One region of the Kitasatospora sp. NPDC094019 genome, then DNA from elsewhere that is predicted to be linked to it. Evidence: riboswitches for the same ligand, from Rfam matches in the RefSeq annotation. Region 1 holds a riboswitch; the other holds the start of a gene.
The links. A riboswitch is a leader RNA that binds a small molecule or an ion and turns the genes downstream of it on or off. The one in region 1 is predicted to bind cyclic di-AMP.
Positions count from the first base shown of each region.

Region 2: another riboswitch for cyclic di-AMP. It lies ahead of ACIQ9P_RS20605 (transglycosylase family protein); the one in region 1 lies ahead of ACIQ9P_RS29470 (peptidoglycan DD-metalloendopeptidase family protein).

Region 1 is NZ_JBIWIF010000016.1:37,443-40,645, forward strand. It holds gene ACIQ9P_RS29465 (MFS transporter) at 1-1,286, opposite strand, end outside; cyclic di-AMP (ydaO/yuaA leader) riboswitch at 1,598-1,761, shown strand; gene ACIQ9P_RS29470 (peptidoglycan DD-metalloendopeptidase family protein) at 1,765-2,784, shown strand; gene ACIQ9P_RS29475 (DUF2470 domain-containing protein) at 3,190-3,203, opposite strand, start outside.
Region 2 is NZ_JBIWIF010000008.1:325,377-328,579, forward strand. It holds gene ACIQ9P_RS20600 (cytochrome P450) at 1-973, shown strand, start outside; cyclic di-AMP (ydaO/yuaA leader) riboswitch at 1,205-1,353, shown strand; gene ACIQ9P_RS20605 (transglycosylase family protein) at 1,359-2,201, shown strand; gene eno (phosphopyruvate hydratase) at 2,508-3,203, shown strand, end outside.

The sequences.
Region 1 (3,203 bases):
TAGGCGTCACCGCTCAGACCGGCCAGCGAGGGCAGCGCGGCGACCGCCAGCAGACCCGCTGCCCGGGCCGCGGCGTTGTTGACCCCGCTCGCGATGCCCGCGTGCCGCACCTCGACCGCCGCCAGCACGGTCGCCGTCAGCGGTGCGACCAGCAGCACCATCCCGCTCCCCATCACCGCGACGGCGGGCAGTACGTCCGTCCAGTAGGAGGCGTCGGGCCCGATCCGCAGCATCAGCAGCACGCCGACCGCGCACAGCAGCGGGCCCACGGTGAGCGGCAGCCGCGGGCCGATCCGCTTGCCGAGCCGGCCCGCCCGGGCGGAGAGCGCCAGCATGATCACGGTGATCGGCACCAGGGCGAGTCCGGAGACCAGCGGGGAGAAGCCGGAGACGATCTGCAGCTGGACGACCAGGAGGAAGAAGACCCCGCTGAACGCCGCGTACACGGCGAGGGTGACCAGGTTGACGGCGGTGAACAGCCGGGAGGAGAACAGGCCCAGCGGCAGCATCGGCTCCGGGGTGCGGCGCTCGACCACGACGAAGGCGGCGCCGAGCAGGAGCCCGGCCGTGCCGGTGACCCAGACCGCGGGGGAGAGGCCGCTCCCGGCGGCGGTCAGCGCGTAGGTGATCGAGCCGAGCGCCAGGGCGGCCAGCACCGCGCCGAGCACGTCGAAGCGACCGGTGGAGGTCTCGTCCCGGCTCTCCGGGACGTGTCGGGCGGTCACCAGGACCACCATCGCGGCCAGCGGCAGGTTCAGCAGGAAGATCCAGCGCCAGCCCGGGCCGTCCACCAGCCAGCCGCCGAGGAACGGGCCGACCGCCGCCGACACACCGCCGAAGCCGGACCAGAGGCCGACCGCCGCCGAGCGGTCGTCCGGATGGAACACCGCCTGGAGCATCGCCAGCGAGCCCGGGGTCAGCAGCGCCCCGCCGATGCCCTGAACGGCGCGGGCCGCGATCAGTACCTCGATGGTCGGCGCGGCGGCGCAGGCCGCGGACGCGGCGGCGAACCAGACCACGCCCAGGAGGAAGACCCGGCGCCGCCCGTACCGGTCGCCGAGCGCGCCGCCGAGCAGGATCAGGCCCGCCAGGGTGAGCAGATAGGCGTTGAGCGTCCATTGCAGGGCGTCGAGTCGGGCGCCCAGATCGGTGCCGATCCGGGGCAGTGCGACGTTCACGACGGTCCCGTCGAGCATCGCCATGCTGGAGCCGAGCACCGTCGCCAGAAGTACCCAGCGGCCCTGCGCGGTGCCCAGGCGCAGGGGGGCTGCATCGGTGGTGGTCACGGCCCATGGTGAGGCTCCCGGGGGTGACGTGACAAGGGTCACCGGGGGTGTGTCGGGGATGTCCGTTCCGTGAGTGATCGTGTGCGGACCGGTCACGACTTCGGCGGAGGGTGGCGGATCACGTGCGCGCAGTGAATGGATTGTGTGCGTACTGTGCATGCCTTTCATGCGGAGCGTCACGGTGTTCCGGACTTTGGTCCCGGAAAACGGAGATCGACATTGCTTCACCCGAACGGATGGGTTTTAGTTCAGCGACCGCCCGGCGTCAGCCCGGGTGGCCACCGGGTGGAACGCCTAGTCCTGCCGCTGCCCGGTGGTACGCAACGAACTCTGTACGGCAGGAGCGGGGGACCCACAGGTAAGTCGCCGGACCCGAATTGACGGTCCGGCTTGGGGTGAAGCCGCATTTCTCTGCGGCCGGGCAACTCCAGCCCGAACCCGACAGCTCACCTCGCAGGCGTCGGAGAGGACAGCTTCCATGCCCGCACAGGCACGTCGTATCGCCATGCCCCGCGCCGTCCGCATCGGTATCGCCACCGCCGTCACCGGCGCCGCTTTCGCCCTCCCGCTGGTGACCACCGTCACCGCCCAGGCGCACGAGGCCCCGGCCGCCGGCCACGCGCAGCGGAGCAGCACCTGGACCGGCGCCACCAGCGCCGATGCCACGCCGGCCGCCGCCGCTCCGGTCGCCGAGGCGGCCCCGGCCGCTCCCGCCGCCGAGGCCGCTCCGGTCGACTACAAGGTCGTCGGCGGGGACACCCTGTCGAAGATCGCCGACGCGAAGAACGTCGAGGGTGGCTGGAAGGCGCTGTTCGAGCACAACCGCTCGGTCATCGGCGCCGACCCCAACCTCATCTACCCGGGCCAGCAGCTCGCGCTCGGCGCCGAGGCCGCGAAGCCGGCCGCTCCGGCCGCGCCCGCCACCAAGGCGCAGACCTCGCAGGACTCGGTGAAGCCGGCCGCTCCGGCCGCCAAGCCCGCCAAGCCCGCTCCGGCCGTGAAGCCGGCGGCCCCGGCTGCCAAGCCCGCCGTTCAGGCCGTCGTCGCCCCGGTCGCGAAGCCGGCCACCCCGGCCCCGGCCGCCGCCACCTCGGGCTTCTTCGCCCCGCTGGCCAACCCGAAGCTCGGCACCGCCTACGGCGTGGCCGGCTCGATGTGGGCCTCCGGCCACCACACCGGCGCCGACTTCGTCGCCTCCACCGGCACCCCGCTGCGCGCTGTCGCGGCCGGCACCGTGGTGAAGGCCGGCAACGGCGGCGCGTACGGCAACGAGGTCGAGATCAAGCTCGCCGACGGCAAGTACGCCGAGTACGCGCACCTGTCCTCGATCGGCGTGTCCGTCGGTCAGACCGTCACCGCCGGCCAGCAGATCGGCCTCTCCGGTGCGACCGGCAACGTGACCGGCCCGCACCTGCACTTCGAGATCCGCACCGGCTCGGAGTACGGCTCGGACATCGACCCGATCGCCTACCTGCGGGCGCACGGCGTCGCGCTCTGACCTTCGGTCGGAGCATCTGCCACCGCTGGGTGCGGGGCGAAACGACCTCCCGGGATGGTCATGTCGGGTGACCGCTCGACCGGTGGTCGCCGCACCTCAGCGGATCGACGGGCGCGGGACACGCCCGTCCTGCCGACCGGCCCGGCCCGCGAGACTTCTCTCGCGGGCCGGGCCGGTCGTCGTCGTGTCCGGGGGCGGGGTTCCGGGTGTGAGCGGTTCGAGTGTTCGGCAACTCTCCGTCGGCGTGGGGCGGGGAGTTGATCGAGGGTCAGGACAGTTGGCGCGGTGCGGGCCGATGCGGGCCGATGCGGGCCGATGCGGGCCGATGCGGGCCGGTGCGGTGCGGTGCGGGTCTGTGCGGTGCGGCCGGTCCGGGCCGGTCCGGGCCGGCCCGGGGCGGCGGGTTCAGGACCGGTGGA
Region 2 (3,203 bases), on a different contig from region 1:
GCGCCGCCTGGTGTCGAAGGCGTTCACCCCGCGCCGGGTGGCGGCCTTCGAGCCCCGGGTGCAGCAGTTGACCGACCGGCTGATCGACGGCTTCGCGGCGCGCGGATCCGCGGACCTCATCCACGAGTTCGCCTTCCCGCTCCCCATCTACGCGATCTGCGACCTGCTCGGGGTGCCGGCCGAGGACCAGGACGACTTCCGGGACTGGGCCGGGATGATGATCCGGCACGGCGGCGGCCAACGCGGCGGTGTGGGAAGGGCGGTGAAGCGGATGCGGGCCTATCTCGCGGAGCTGATCCACCGCAAGCGCGCCGACCTCGGCGACGACCTGATCTCGGGGCTGATCCGGGCCAGCGACCACGGTGAGCACCTCACCGAGAACGAGGCCGCGGCGATGGCCTTCATCCTGTTGTTCGCGGGCTTCGAGACGACGGTCAACCTGATCGGCAACGGCGTCTACGCGCTACTGCGCAATCCGGGTCAGCGGGCCCTGCTGCAGGACTCGATCGGCCGCGGCGAGAGCGCGCTGCTGGAGACCGGGATCGAGGAACTCCTGCGCTACGACGGCCCGGTGGAAATGGCCACCTGGCGGTTCGCGACGAGTCCGCTGACCATCGGCGGAGTGGAGATCCCGGTCGGCGACCCGGTGCTTGTGGTGCTCGCCGCCGCGGACCGGGACCCGGCGCGGTTCGCGGACGAGAACACCCTCGACCTGGCCCGGGCGGACAATCCGCACCTGGGCTTCGGGCACGGCATCCACTACTGCATCGGCGCCCCGCTGGCGCGGTTGGAGGGGCGGGCCGCGCTGTCCACCCTGCTGACCCGGCTGCCGGACCTCCGGCTCGCCGCGGATCCGGAGGAACTGCGCTGGCGCGGTGGTCTGATCATGCGCGGACTTCGTGAACTTCCGGTGGAGTTCACGCCGGAACCGACTTCGGCGGCAACCTCCGCGGACCCCTCGGCAGTCCCCTGAGGGGGACTCACGACACGCCGACGCGGAGGTCTCGCAGGGCAGTTCCGGGGGGTGTGAACCTCCATCAATCAGGACATACCTCTTCGGTTGGTGGGCAATCCATCGTCTGACGTGATTTCCGTGTGATAGCGGCGATATGAGCTTGTGATTGCTCTGAAGATCTGTCTACTCTCCGGGGAGCCCGCGGAAGCGGGTCCCGTGCGCGGAACGCCGAGTCCTGCCCGCCGCGTCACCGGAAACCGACCAGAACCCTGGGCAGGGGCGGGGGAACCAGGTCTTGCGCCGTCTCCCACGGCTAGGGGTGAAGCCGCCTCCGCGCGGCCGGGCCACCTCCCGGTCCGAACCCGACAGCTCACCTCGCAGGCGTGCGGAGAGGGACTTCTTCATGCTGCTCGTCGGAAACGGCCGTCATCGTCGCCGCACCCAGACCGAGAAGGCCATCGCCGTCGCCGGTGTCGCCGGTGTCGGACTGGCGCTGCCGATCCTCAGCGCCACCGGCGCCTCGGCCGCCCCGGCCTCGACCTGGGACGCGGTCGCCCAGTGCGAGAGCGGCGGCAACTGGGGCATCAGCACCGGCAACGGCTTCTACGGTGGCCTGCAGTTCACCTCCAGCACCTGGAAGGCGTTCGGCGGCACCGCCTACGCGCCGCAGGCCAACCAGGCGTCGAAGGCGGCGCAGATCACCGTCGCCGAGAAGGTGCTGGCCTCGCAGGGCCCGGGCGCCTGGCCGGTGTGCTCCAAGAAGGCCGGCCTGAGCAAGGGCGGTGCCCCGGCGGCGGTCGACGCCTCGGCCGACGCCGCGCCGGCCGCCCCGAAGCCGCAGGCCCAGCCGCAGCAGCAGACCCCGGAGCAGCAGACCCCGAAGCCCCGGGCGCCGCAGGCGCAGGTCGAGCAGCAGGCACCCAAGGCGGGCCCGAAGCACGCCGCGCCCAAGTCGCCGGCCCAGCAGGCCCAGGCCGAGCAGCAGGCACCCAAGGCGGCGCCGAAGCACGCGGCCCCCAAGCCGACGGCCCAGCAGGCCCCGCAGTACGCGCAGCAGCAGGCCCCGAAGGTCCAGCAGCCGCAGGACGGTCAGGGCTACACCGTCCGCTCCGGCGACACGCTGGCCGGGATCGCCACCACGCAGGGCGTGCAGGGTGGCTGGCAGGCCCTGTACGACGGCAACCGCGGCACGGTCGGCGGCGACCCGGACCTGATCATCCCCGGCCAGGTCCTCACCCTCGGCTGACGCTCCCGCGCACCCCCCGCCCGCCCCTTGTCCGCCCGTCGTCCGAGGTGGGCACGCGGGCGGCCGGGCGGCCGGGCGGGCGGGCCCGGTCCGGCCCGTTCCACCCCGTTCGTCCACCCGGGGGCGTCCGGGGCCGGGCGACCAGGTGAACTACCGGTGGGTAGCACGGCCACACGCTGAGACGGAGCCGAGGCCGACGTGGCCCGGACAGCCCGTGCGGTTAGGCTCTGGTCGTAACGACTCCGCAATCGTCCGGCCGACGGCACCCCACTGTCAGCCGTACCTGCTTCCGCTAGGAGATGCCTCGTGCCGTCCATCGATGTCGTCGTAGCCCGTGAGATTCTCGACTCGCGCGGCAACCCCACGGTCGAGGTCGAGGTCGGCCTCGACGACGGCAGCACCGGCCGTGCCGCTGTTCCGTCGGGTGCCTCCACCGGTGCCTTCGAGGCCCTGGAGCTCCGCGACGGTGACAAGAACCGCTACTTCGGCAAGGGCGTCGAGAAGGCCGTCCTGGCCGTCATCGAGCAGATCGGCCCCGAGCTGGTCGGCTACGACGCCACCGAGCAGCGCCTGATCGACCAGGCCATGCTCGACCTGGACGCCACCCCGGACAAGTCCTCGCTCGGCGCCAACGCCATCCTGGGCGTCTCGCTGGCCGTCGCGCACGCCGCCTCCGAGGCCAGCGACCTGCCGCTGTTCCGCTACCTCGGCGGCCCGAACGCGCACGTCCTGCCGGTCCCGATGATGAACATCCTCAACGGTGGCTCGCACGCGGACTCCAACGTCGACATCCAGGAGTTCATGATCGCTCCGATCGGCGCGGAGTCCTTCTCCGAGGCCGTCCGTTGGGGCGTCGAGGTCTACCACACGCTCAAGGGCGTGCTGAAGGAGCGCGGCCTCTCCACCGGTCTGGGCGACGAGGGCGGCTTCGCCCCGAACCTGGACTCCAACCGCGAGGCCCTCGACCTCATCGTCGAGGCCATCCAGAAGGCCGGCTACGTG